2 linked regions of the Acetivibrio cellulolyticus CD2 genome follow. The protein of the gene in region 2 interacts with the protein of the main gene of each other region in a pairwise test. Links are inferred from orthologs where the notes say so. Each region holds a gene or a part of one and is shown on either strand. Other genes may lie near its edges.

Region 1 (5,749 bases), 610 kb from region 2 along the record:
TATTCTTCTGGTTATACTTCTATATGCTTCTCCTGCAAGAGATTTAGTATCTGTTACCGCTGGTTCACCCCTATTAGTAGAAACAATGATCTTTTCATCATCCGGAACAACTCCAATTAAGTCAATAGCAAGTATGTCAATTATATCGTCAATTGTCATCATATCCCCGCGTTTTACCATATCAGGCCTTACCCTGTTTATAAGCAACTTAGGGTTTTTCAGTTCATTAGCTTCGAGTAATCCTATTATTCTGTCAGCATCCCTTACTGCTGAAACCTCAGGCGTAGTAACAACTATCGCCCTGCTAGCTCCGGCAATCGCATTTTTGAAACCCTGTTCGATACCAGCTGGACAGTCTACTAGTATAAAGTCAAATTCCTGCTTTAAGTCATCTGTCAGTTTTACCATCTGCTCTGGAGTCACAGCAGACTTATCTCTTGTCTGCGCTGCTGGAAGCAAATGAAGTCCTTCATATCGCTTGTCCTTTATTAAAGCTTGCTTAATTCTGCAAGTACCTTCAACTACATCAACAAGATCATATACAATTCTGTTTTCCAACCCCATTACAACATCCAAATTTCTAAGCCCTATATCTGTATCAATCAAAACAACCTTCTTACCCTGAAGCGCTAATCCGGTACCAATATTAGCTGTCGTTGTAGTTTTTCCTACACCGCCTTTGCCTGAAGTTACTACAATAACCTCTCCCATCTATGTCTACCTCCCGCCATATATTCAGAAAAAATGCTACTTCGTAATCGAGAAATAGCCCTATTTTCTATAAAATACTTTTGCATAAATACATGTTGTATATAAATTCTATTTTTATCATTAATAACACTATATATTTCTTTTTATCATTTGTCAATTCCTCATTAATCATTACACACAAGACTTACCGAGAGGGTAAATATCTCTCAATATATACAATATCGTCCTTGATATACGCAAGTTCAGGTGTAAACTGACCTCCAGTATCTTTTTCATCCGGAGCACGTGTTATTACATCAGCAATCCTTAACTGCGTAGGTTGAAGATTTAGAGCTACTACAATTGCTTCCTTATTTCCATTGGCACCTGCATGTACAATACCTCTTAATGATCCCATAATCACAACATTTCCCGTTGCAATTATTTCGCCTCCGGGATTTACATCACCTACAACAACCAGATTACCGTCAAAATTGACCAATTGACCCGATCTGACAGTCCCCCTGTAAAATTTGGTTATTCCTTCTTCCAACCCTTTAAAGAAAAAATTACTCATCCTGATCTTTGCGTGAGGTTGAGGGTGTGGCTCAACTTCAACTTTCGGCGGTTCTTCCGTATCCATTTCAATACCTGTTATCTTTGCCCCGCTCTTATTTTGGAGAAGTTGAAATACTTTCTCCTCTTCTGCAAATGACAACTTTTTGCCCCGATACTTAATCAAAAGCGTAGCACCTTTAAAAAATTTCCCCGCAGATAATACCTTTTCCTCTATCTGCCTTAGTATCTCATTAAATTCAACATCTTCCTTAAAAATAATAGTGAGACAGTTTAAAGACCCCTTAAAAACTACACTGCCTTCCTTCATTTATAATAACCCCCATTGCATTAATTTATTGTTTAATTTTTAGTCGATTAGTGTGTAAATCCAACTCTTTCCACTGCAATTTGATCATCACTATGCGCATCACTGTTTAATCCAAAGTATTCTTCCAGTACATCACGCGCAATCGGTGCAGTGTTTGTCCCCCATACACCATGTTCCACAACTACAGCTACTGCAATTTGAGGATTTTCTGCTGGGGCGTAGGCAATAAAAAGACCATTTGATGAACTTCCTTTAGATTCATTTCCTGTTTCAGGTGTACCAGTTTTAGATGCAACAGTGAACGGAAAACCCTGAAAAGTGGAAGATGCAGTTCCTTCAACTGAGTTTGAAACCAAAACCATACCCTCTTTAATAGCCTCCAGAGTTTCCTTTTTAACAGGAACAGTTTCATATTCCGGCTTAGTTTCCATCACAATGGAACCATCATATTTTTTTACACGTTTTATCAAATGAGGCTTATATTTTTTCCCTCCGTTTGCAAGAGTACTAACATAGTTTGCTAATTGAATAGGAGTAAACTCATTGTTAAATTGTCCTATTGCTGCCTGCGCTGTGTCTGCCGGCCTCCAATCATCATTCCAGGTCGCCTTTTTTGTTTCCTTGTTAGCTCTTGTACCTTTCTTCTCTCCACCTATTTCAAGACCTGTGAGTTCTCCAAGTCCAAATAACTTTGCCCACTTATCTATTTTATCAATCCCTGTACTGTAGCCAATTTCGTGGAAGTATATATTGCATGAAGTCATCAATGCCTCATTGAGATCTATTTCATAATGGGGACCTTGATGATTTCTATATTCCAAGCAGTAAAACTTCCAACCACCAATTGTCGTATATCCCTTATCATAAAGCTTTGTCTTTGGAGTTATTACTCCTTCTTCAAGTGCAGCTACTGCGGTAATAGGCTTGTAAATTGACCCAGGGGTGTATTTCCCCCCAATAGCCCTATTGAGCAAAGGTGTGTTTTTATTATCAGTATTATACTCCATTTTTTTCTTCTCAGCCTCAGTATCATCAGCCCCTGCCAAAAAAACACTAGGATCGTATGTCGGATAACTTGCCATCGCAAGGATTTCACCATTATTGACATCCATTGCAACAACTGCCCCTGCAAAAGCGTCCCCAAAATTCTTTTTAAAATCGGCTTCCGACTTAATCTCCTCAATATTACGCTGTAAAGATTCCATTGCAACCTTTTGAAGCTTTGAATCAATAGTAAGATAAACATCATTTCCCGGTATTGCCGGTTCACTGTTTAATTCAGCAGTCAGCCTGCCGCTGGTGTCCACTTCAACCTTTTTCTTTCCATTTATTCCTCTTAAATATTTTTCGGCAGCTTGCTCAATACCTATCTTACCAATTTTGTCATTAAACTTATATCCAGAATCTTTATTGGCTTCGTATTCTTTGTCAGTCATCAAACCTATATAACCTAATACGTGTGCAAAATCAGATGCATCAACATACTTTCTTTCGGGCTCCATATCAATAAGAACACCTGGGAACTCATAACTTCGTTCTTCAATCTGAGCCACTGTCTTGGAGTCCACGTCCTTTGCAATACAAAGTGGATTAGATGCTGTATACCCCTTGATAAGCATGTCATAACGCATGCACATTATTTTATAAGCTTCTTCGTCAGTATACTTCTTATCAATATTAAACTTTTTCTCCCTGAAATACTTAAAAACATCCAAAGGTGTTTTCAACAACGCTATATCCTTATCCTTTAAAACCATCTCACTCTTCCACTTTGCCAGGGCTTTATCCGATTTTTTAATTTTATTCCCATATGCTATAGGGTTAAAAGTCAGATAATCTGCAAGTCCTGATTCGTATGAATCGCCATTTTTTTTAAAAATATCAATTAATTTAAGGATCATCACATTAACTTCAGCTTCTTTAAGGCCAGTTTTTGCCACCTGAACTGTATACCCAACTCTATTTGTAGCAATAGGTACCCCATAGGTATCTGCTATTATACCCCTTGATGCAACAATCTCCCTTTCTTGATAAAGCCTTTGCTGGGAACTTTCGTCATTCTCTTTTCCATGAATTATTTGAAGGTTTACCAACTGAACCACAATTACCCCAAAAACAAGCGAAAACATAATCGCAAGTAAAACATATCTTTCATTTGATCTTTTTTCTTCCATAACCTCACCACCAGTTATATCGAATAGTAAATTAAGAATTACACTTAACTAAGAAATAATCAATACCTTCTGGAACTTTTGTCAAATTCCTCAAAACGCCTGTGCAATTTAACTACTATTATAAATACAAATATAGAAATTACACTGTTATAAATTGCTTCAGGTAGAATTACATTCTGCATCGGATAGATGAAACCAAGTGGTCTTCTTAAAAATGTGTTTAAAAAGTAAACTAGATACTCATAAACTATTGTCGACAGAAAAGTAAAAAAAACTGCAATAAGAATATTTTCCCTATAAAGCTTTTTATTTATAGAACCAATAACAAGCCCAAGGTAAAGCCCCAATAATGTATAAAATCCAATAACCATGCCTGAAACTGAATCCTGCAACAGTCCGCAAAAGAAACCTACTATTGCACCCTCAATATTATTTCTTAAAAGCCCTACAATAACTATTACAACTAAAATTATATTAGGCTTAACCCCATAAACACTCATAGAACTACCTAAAGTAGATTGAATCAAAACTGTCAGAAAAATTAGGATAGTATAGGCAATTATTTTTCCTCTCATCTGTTATCTTCGCCTTCACTGTTAGTATTCTTGGTATTTAAAACAAACACTTCTTCAAGCCTTCTGAAGTCGACAGATGGCTCAATAATAGCATACCTGTCCAACTCATTTGTTCTTTGCCTTACTTCCTTTACTTTGCCTATAGCGATACCTTTCGGATAAATTCCACCCATACCTGAAGTTTCAACAGTGTCGTTCACTGATATATCCACATCAGCAGGAATATATTCCATTATGCAAAGACCTTGGTCTTTAAGCTTTGCATCACCTTTTATAACAACTAAATCGCTGGTCTTAGTCAACCTTGCACTGACGGAACTGCCTTCATCTATTATGGATATAACCTTCGAGGATAAAACATCTGTTCCCATAACTCTTCCTACAAGACCATCACTTGTCACAACCGGAAAGTCATTTAATGTACCATCCTTTGTTCCCCTGTCTATGGTAAAAATATTAAACCAGTTACCCATATCTTTTGCTATTATATTAGCTCCCATCATCTTCATACTGCTATATTGATCTTTTATATTCAGAGCTTTTCTAAGTTCTTTGTTCTTATCTTCTAACTCTGACAGCTTCCTATTTTGACTTTTCAAATCATTATTTTCTTTCTTTAAAGACTCATTTTCTTTTCTCAACTTATTAATATCATCAAAATGAGCAAAAAAATCATTAATCTTCCCGCCTGAAAAATCTATAAATCTCTGGAATGGAGATAAAATAGTACTAAAAACATCCCCTACATAATTAACCTTGTTATTTGGCATTGAAGAAAAACCTATAACAACCAATATTGCTAAAGTAATAACTAATAAGATAAACACTTTGCTTTTTATAAGACGTAACAAAATACATTATCTCCCTTCTATCTTAGTTTTTTAGGAGAAATAAGCACTTTCTTTAATGTTTCTATCTCTTCTAGCACCTTTCCCGAACCCATTACTACACAATCTAAAGGTTTTTCAGCTACTGACACAGGCATACCCGTCTCACCTTTAATTAACCTGTCAAGTCCACTTAAGAGAGCCCCACCACCTGTAAGCATTATACCTCTGTCCATAATATCTGCTGCAAGCTCTGGTGGAGTCTTTTCAAGGGTAAACTTTATTGAATCAACTATGGAATTTATAGGCTCTTTCAAAGCTTCAGCAACCTCAGATGAGGTTATGGTTATATTCTTCGGAAGACCAGTTATAAGATCTCTTCCTCTTATTTCCATAGACTCCTCTTTAGGCTTCGGATAAGCTGCCCCTATGGTCATTTTTATCTCTTCAGCAGTTCTCTCACCTATCATCAAATTATACTCTTTTTTAACATAGTGTACAATAGCTTCATCCAACTCATCACCCGCTATACGCAAGGATTTGCTGGTAACTATACCACCAAGAGAAATAACTGCAACTTCACTTGTTCCACCACCA
Region 2 (5,867 bases):
GATGCAGCAATCTTAGGAAACATTTATGCAAATAATGTATTTATTTCCGGTAAAGTAGAAGGAAACATTGAATCCAAAGGAATTCTGAAAGTACATTCTTCCGGTAAACTGTATGGAGATATTGCGGTCTATAGCCTCGTCACTGAAGAAGGCAGTTTGTTCGAAGGCAAGTGCAAAATGATGGCAGTTAATCAACCAGAAGATGTCCCTTCTGTGAGTAATACAAAAAAATCCAAGAATAACAACAAAACTTCGGCTGCAGAATAGTCATGTGTTTAGGGATAGCTGCCTATTCGTGACTATTAAGGCCTGAAAGTACGAATATATTACTAAAGTTTATTATTAATACAGTGACGCCAAAATGGAGTATAAGAGAAATATACTCCATTTTTCTGTTACCTGTATTCCAAAACTCCGAAGCACCTGTAAGCAATTAATTATTATAGATAACGTACACTAAAGTCTAAATATGTCTCAATCACTACTGCCTAAATCTATGTAATAATCCGGGACCCTTCCTACTATTACTGTTTCTGTCACAGGTAAACTAGTAGTAACAACAGTTTTTTTTTCCATAAAAGGTATGCCCACTCCTATTTCAGTCTTAACTAAAAGATATATCCTATGTTTGGTCTGGTTTATTCCTGCACTGGTAAATTCTGATTTAAAATCCGTCTCAACACTTCCTGTGGGAATTACCTTGAAATTTATATCTGGTCCCCATGCCGCAAATATTGGTTCTCCCAAAATTGTTCCTAATGGTATTGAAATCTTTTCTCCATCTAATCCTGATAATTGATCCTGAACACTTAGCGAGACATTTGCAAATATTCTATTCAGCTTGGCTATATCAGTTTGTACAGATGTAATATTACCACTTTCATCCTTGCTAATTGTTGCTATATCATTATATTCTATGTTATCCGGAAAGTTCTCACTAACTGCATTACCAACTACTCTCGTTATTATGGATTTCACCTTGTATTCAGATATTTGAGCCATACTAGCCCTCAATCGGTTTTCAATAAAAGAAAGAAACAATATTAAAGTAATCACTATAAAAACAATAGCAACATAAGCTTTAACTCTTTTTCTGTTACGCCTCACATACCACAGACGTTGATACAAATTGGTCTTTCTACGCATAAAAAAACCTCCTTATCATTATAGTATGATTAAAGAAGTTTTTTTGTGAATTACCTAAATCTTAACAGTTCATCCCTAAATAGCATCTTTTATTATCTGGAAAGCCAAATATCTCTTTAATGTTGTCTCTATCTGCACATATATATCCTCTAAAAACATTTCATACAGGGATTTGTTCTCAATGAGATATTTACAGTCTAATGATTTGTCAATAATATTACATACCTTCTTCAGTACTTCCTTATCCTCTAAAACCTTGTAATTTCTATCCTTGGCAACAATCAACTTAAGCAGCGACGGCATCTTGATACTCAAATTCTCATTTGAATTATCAAGTCCTAGAAGCATGTCAATGTCAACTTCAAGCTCTTTTATTATCTTAAGTACAATTTCAAGTTTAGGGTTTGCTTTGCGTCCGTTCTCCAATTGTGAAAGGTATCCTGCAGATATTCCAACAACCTTTGCGAAATCTATGAGGGAATAATTCTTCTCTTCGCGTTTTGCCTTGATTATTTCCCCGAATTTAATTTCCACGCACATACCCCCTTATTCTTTTTATTCTATTCTATAAAATCAATTTGAATTTTACAATAGGAAAATGATAAACAATTTTAACCAGCAGTTAAAGATAATTTACATATAGCGCTTGCCACAAAGGCTTTTCCCTATCGATTGCAGCTACAGATGCGATATGTTATAATGTAATAAGTTTTTCATAGAAAGACTAACTTTTGATGTGCTTATTAAAGGAGAGGAGCTTTTATGAACTCTAAGAAAACCGCTGTTTCTAAAGAAAGAACAAGTAAAAAGAAACAGCAATCATCAACGGGGAGAATTATACGCAATTGTTTCAGAATTTTATTTCTTATTGGGTTTACTATATGTGTTATATTGGCAGGTATAGTCACTGGTGCAGCGTTCGCTTATATCAAAACTTCTGAACCTATAACTTCCGACCAACTTATGCTTAAAGGTTTTACTACCCATGTTTATGATTCGAAAAACAAAGAAGTTGTTGCCCTTCAAGGGGTACAAAACAGAGAGATGGTTGACGAAAAGGACATTCCCCAGGATTTGAAAGATGCCTATGTTGCAATAGAAGATAAGCGTTATTATGAACATCACGGTATTGACTTTAAAAGATTTGGAAGTGCTATTATCAATTTTATACTTCCCGGGGGTGAATCTCATGGTGGAAGTACCATTACCCAGCAGGTTATAAAAAACGTCACAGGTGAAGACAGACGTTCCATAAAAAGAAAGGTCCAGGAAGCATGGCGTGCAATGGAACTTGAGCGCAATATAACCAAAGATCAAATACTTGAGATCTATATGAACCTTATATATATGGGTGAAAATTGCTATGGAGTACAATCCGCTTCCAAAACCTATTTCGGAAAGGACGTAAAGGATCTTACCCTGGCCGAATGTGCTTCGCTTGCAGGAATAACCAACCTTCCTGGAAAGTATGATCCATTTACTACAAAAGGTAGAGAGAGTAACCTTAAAAGGCAGAAGATTATTTTAAAGGAAATGCTTGATCTTGGTTTTATAGAGCAGCCAGAGTACGATAATGCCTTAAAACAGGAAGTTGCTTTTGCCGAATCTAATAAACATAAACAGCAAGTTGCCAGCAGCCAGCCATATTTTGTAGATCAGGTTATTTTAGATGTAAAAAAAGATCTTATGGCTATAGGATATTCAGAAGATATGGCTATCAAAACTATATATAACAACGGACTTAGAATATACTCAACCATGGATTCCACTGTACAAAAAGCCATGGACGACGTCTTTTTGAACGATGAATACTTCACAAAGGTAAATAACAAGACAAGTCAATCACCGCAGGCAGCCATGGTAATAGTCGATCCTAAAACCGGGCAGGTTAGGGCTATGTATGGAGGTGCAGGTAAAAAAGTTGGTATTCCGTTAAACAGAGCAACCTCAATAGAGAGACAGCCGGGTTCCACTATCAAACCTATCGCCGTTTACGGTCCAGCAATTAATGAAGGTTTAATTACTGCTGCAACAGTAGTTGATGATGTTCCTGTATACTTGAACGGAGTGAGTTATGGGCTTTATCCCAGAAATTCAGGCGGTAAAAATGATTATGACGGTCTTACAACCATCCATGATGGTATCACAAAGTCTGTAAACGTAATTGCTGCAACAGTATGGAAAAATTATTTAGGCCCGGATTTATCCCTTAAATACCTGAGCAGAGTCAATATAAACAGGGAAAATGAACGCAATCTGGCGCTATCTATGGGTGGTATGGACAAAGGAGTCAGCCCTCTTCAGATGGCAGCAGCTTATGTTCCTTTTGTAAACAAGGGTATGTATTATGAACCTACAACCTATACAAAAGTTGAAGACATGCACGGCAATATTATTCTTGAAAAAAAGCCTTCACATAATATTGTTTATGAAGAGTCTACAGCCTATATAATGACAAATATGATGAAAGATGTTGTCAATTCTCCTGATGGAACAGCAAATCGTTGTAAACTTCAGAATGGTAAAATGCCAGTTGCTGGTAAGACTGGTACAACAAATAATAATCGCGACAAATGGTTTGTAGGGTTTACTAACTATTATGTCGGTGCAACATGGTATGGCTATGACAGGCAGGTATCCTTGTCAACAAACGAACGCAACAGAGCACAGCAAATATGGCATGACGTTATGGATAAGGTTCATAAGAACCTTAAACCGACTGACTTTGAAAAAGCATCTGGTATTGTTAAGAAAACAATATGCAAATACTCCGGCAAAATTGCCACCGAATTGTGCCAAAATGACCCAAGAGGCAATGCAGTCAGAGAAGAATATTTCATTAAGGGAACAGAGCCTGATGATGAAGATACTTGTGATGTTCATGTTCGTGCAAAAGTTTGCAAAGACAGTAAAGATATCTTTGGCAGGAACCTGCTTGCAGGTGATTACTGCCCTGCCGGGTCAGTAATTGAGCAGATATTTATTCAACGTAAGAAAGCATATACTCCGCTCAACCCGGGAGACCCATATCCAACAGACTGGAAATACGAGCTTCCTGCAGGCGAGTACTGTAATTTACATGGTCCAAATTCACAAGATAATACGAATGCTAATTCAGGAGGCAATTCACAAGATAACTCAAAGGACAACTCATTGCTAGACTGGTTTGGTGGTTTGTTTAATTAAAAAAACAAGGAAATTGCTATTGGAACGATGAGAGGTAATTACTCAAACTTCGCAGTTTGGTAATTACCTCTTAATTTTGAAAAATTTCAAGGAGTAACTTCAAATTATTGTATATTTCATGTTTGTTCCTCTATTTTTATTAATGATAAATATAGCTTTGTCTGCTAATTCCTCAGGATTTTTAATGGCAACCACACCTAAAGCTTTTGGTATTTCTCGTCTAGTTACTATTGCATTCAAACCATATGTAAGAATCTCCTTCTCAGAAGTTTTAAAATAAACATCACCATATTCTTTACTAAAATATGCCCAAGTACGCACAACATAAACTTCCTTTATGTCTGAAAGCTTAAGTATACTCACTTTATCTATGCTCGTTACTTTAATTGTTTCTTCAGTTAATTCATATTCAGTAGTTGGGCTATTTTTTATTATCTTTTTATAGACGCCTAGAGATAGTGACAGTCCTAAAGTAATGAAAACAATTGCAAATATTGCAGTAATGGCAAAGTATTTAATAAAAGCTGATATGTTGTACTGTTGAACAAAGTATTTCAAATGCAATAATTTAACAACCAAACAAAACCAAAAAACAACGAAAAGCATCATAAAAGTTCCTATTACATAAGATGCCCAAGCACTCAAAACATATCTCAACTGATCTGGCTTCCCTTTCCAAATAAGCATTATTTGCACACCTACCTTCTGCACCAAGTACCCATAAATTCAGTGGATATAAAATATGATCTTCCCATAATTGCACCTGTAGTTGGAGACACCTCACAGTCTGTACCACTTTGCCCCGTGTCTCAGAGGAGCTCAGAACGAGCTCCTCTTAAATAAAACTTGCATTTCATCATATCACATTTATTTAACTTCCCAATTTTATTATGGCGACTTTGGTTATGATATTTTTTGTTGCCCTCATTGCGGTTCTGCTACCACAGACAGCAGCCCTCATATCTTTTCATTTTTTCGATATTCTTTTTCATTCTATAGACTATCTTCCTACATACTCTGAAAACATGTTCCCATTAAGTGTCTTCCATGTAGTTTCTGCCCCTTCTTTGATTTCAGCTGTAGCTCCCACCTTTTCCTCTTTTTCCGAAATAATAGCCGAAAGCTCATCTGGCGTAATAAATGGTACCAATGCCTCATCGAAGATTTCTTTATATATGCTGTTCGTATAAAGGTTCGGATCCTTGATTGGCTCCCAATTATCGTCATAAATATAAAATGTGTAAAAGCACTCTTTATTGCCAATCTCATCTGAATTAGCTGCATTACTATTATTATCAAAACGAATGGTATCCAGCTCAATCCCGCCTGATATTCCCTTTGCCTCCGCCATTTTAGGAATCTGCCCTAGCTTGTCTGACAAAGCAAGCTGATTAATATCAGTTTCACTTTCAATATATACAATTGGCTGCCAGTTACCATCTTTGTCAATAAGACCATATTCTGCACCATGATTGCTTGCTCCACCGCTACCATAAGACTGATAATATCCATATTCATTTATTGTAGATTCGCTT

What was found. Proteins that work in one complex are often made in the same cells at the same time.
Region 1: the proteins of ACECE_RS0220360 (region 2) and mrdA interact in binary tests that used the Escherichia coli proteins (3 or more experiments, as listed by UniProt). The link is inferred for Acetivibrio cellulolyticus CD2 from one-to-one orthologs.

What each region holds. Positions count from the first base shown.
Region 1 is NZ_JH556659.1:664,750-670,498, reverse strand. What follows is about bases 1,188-4,180. They hold mrdA (penicillin-binding protein 2), read right to left. Parts: upstream 3,751-4,180; coding sequence 1,624-3,750; downstream 1,188-1,623. Other genes in these bases: mreD (rod shape-determining protein MreD), read right to left, coding at 3,810-4,180; minC (septum site-determining protein MinC), read right to left, coding at 1,188-1,576. In the rest of the region: septum site-determining protein MinD, read right to left, coding at 1-711; more of minC, read right to left, coding at 896-1,187; more of mreD, read right to left, coding at 4,181-4,325; rod shape-determining protein MreC, read right to left, coding at 4,322-5,152; ACECE_RS0222820 (rod shape-determining protein), read right to left, coding at 5,194-5,749. UniProt on the Escherichia coli protein: Catalyzes cross-linking of the peptidoglycan cell wall. Responsible for the determination of the rod shape of the cell. Is probably required for lateral peptidoglycan synthesis and maintenance of the correct diameter during lateral and centripetal growth.
Region 2 is NZ_JH556659.1:53,115-58,981, reverse strand. The notes cover bases 1,510-4,620. They hold ACECE_RS0220360 (transglycosylase domain-containing protein), read left to right. Parts: upstream 1,510-1,908; coding sequence 1,909-4,332; downstream 4,333-4,620. Other genes in these bases: ACECE_RS0220355 (hypothetical protein), read right to left, coding at 4,432-4,620; ACECE_RS0220365 (helix-turn-helix domain-containing protein), read right to left, coding at 1,510-1,686. In the rest of the region: ACECE_RS0220375 (bactofilin family protein), read left to right, coding at 1-267; sporulation protein YunB, read right to left, coding at 475-1,146; more of ACECE_RS0220365, read right to left, coding at 1,222-1,509; more of ACECE_RS0220355, read right to left, coding at 4,621-5,028; ACECE_RS0220350 (hypothetical protein), read right to left, coding at 5,333-5,867. UniProt on the Escherichia coli protein: Cell wall formation. Synthesis of cross-linked peptidoglycan from the lipid intermediates.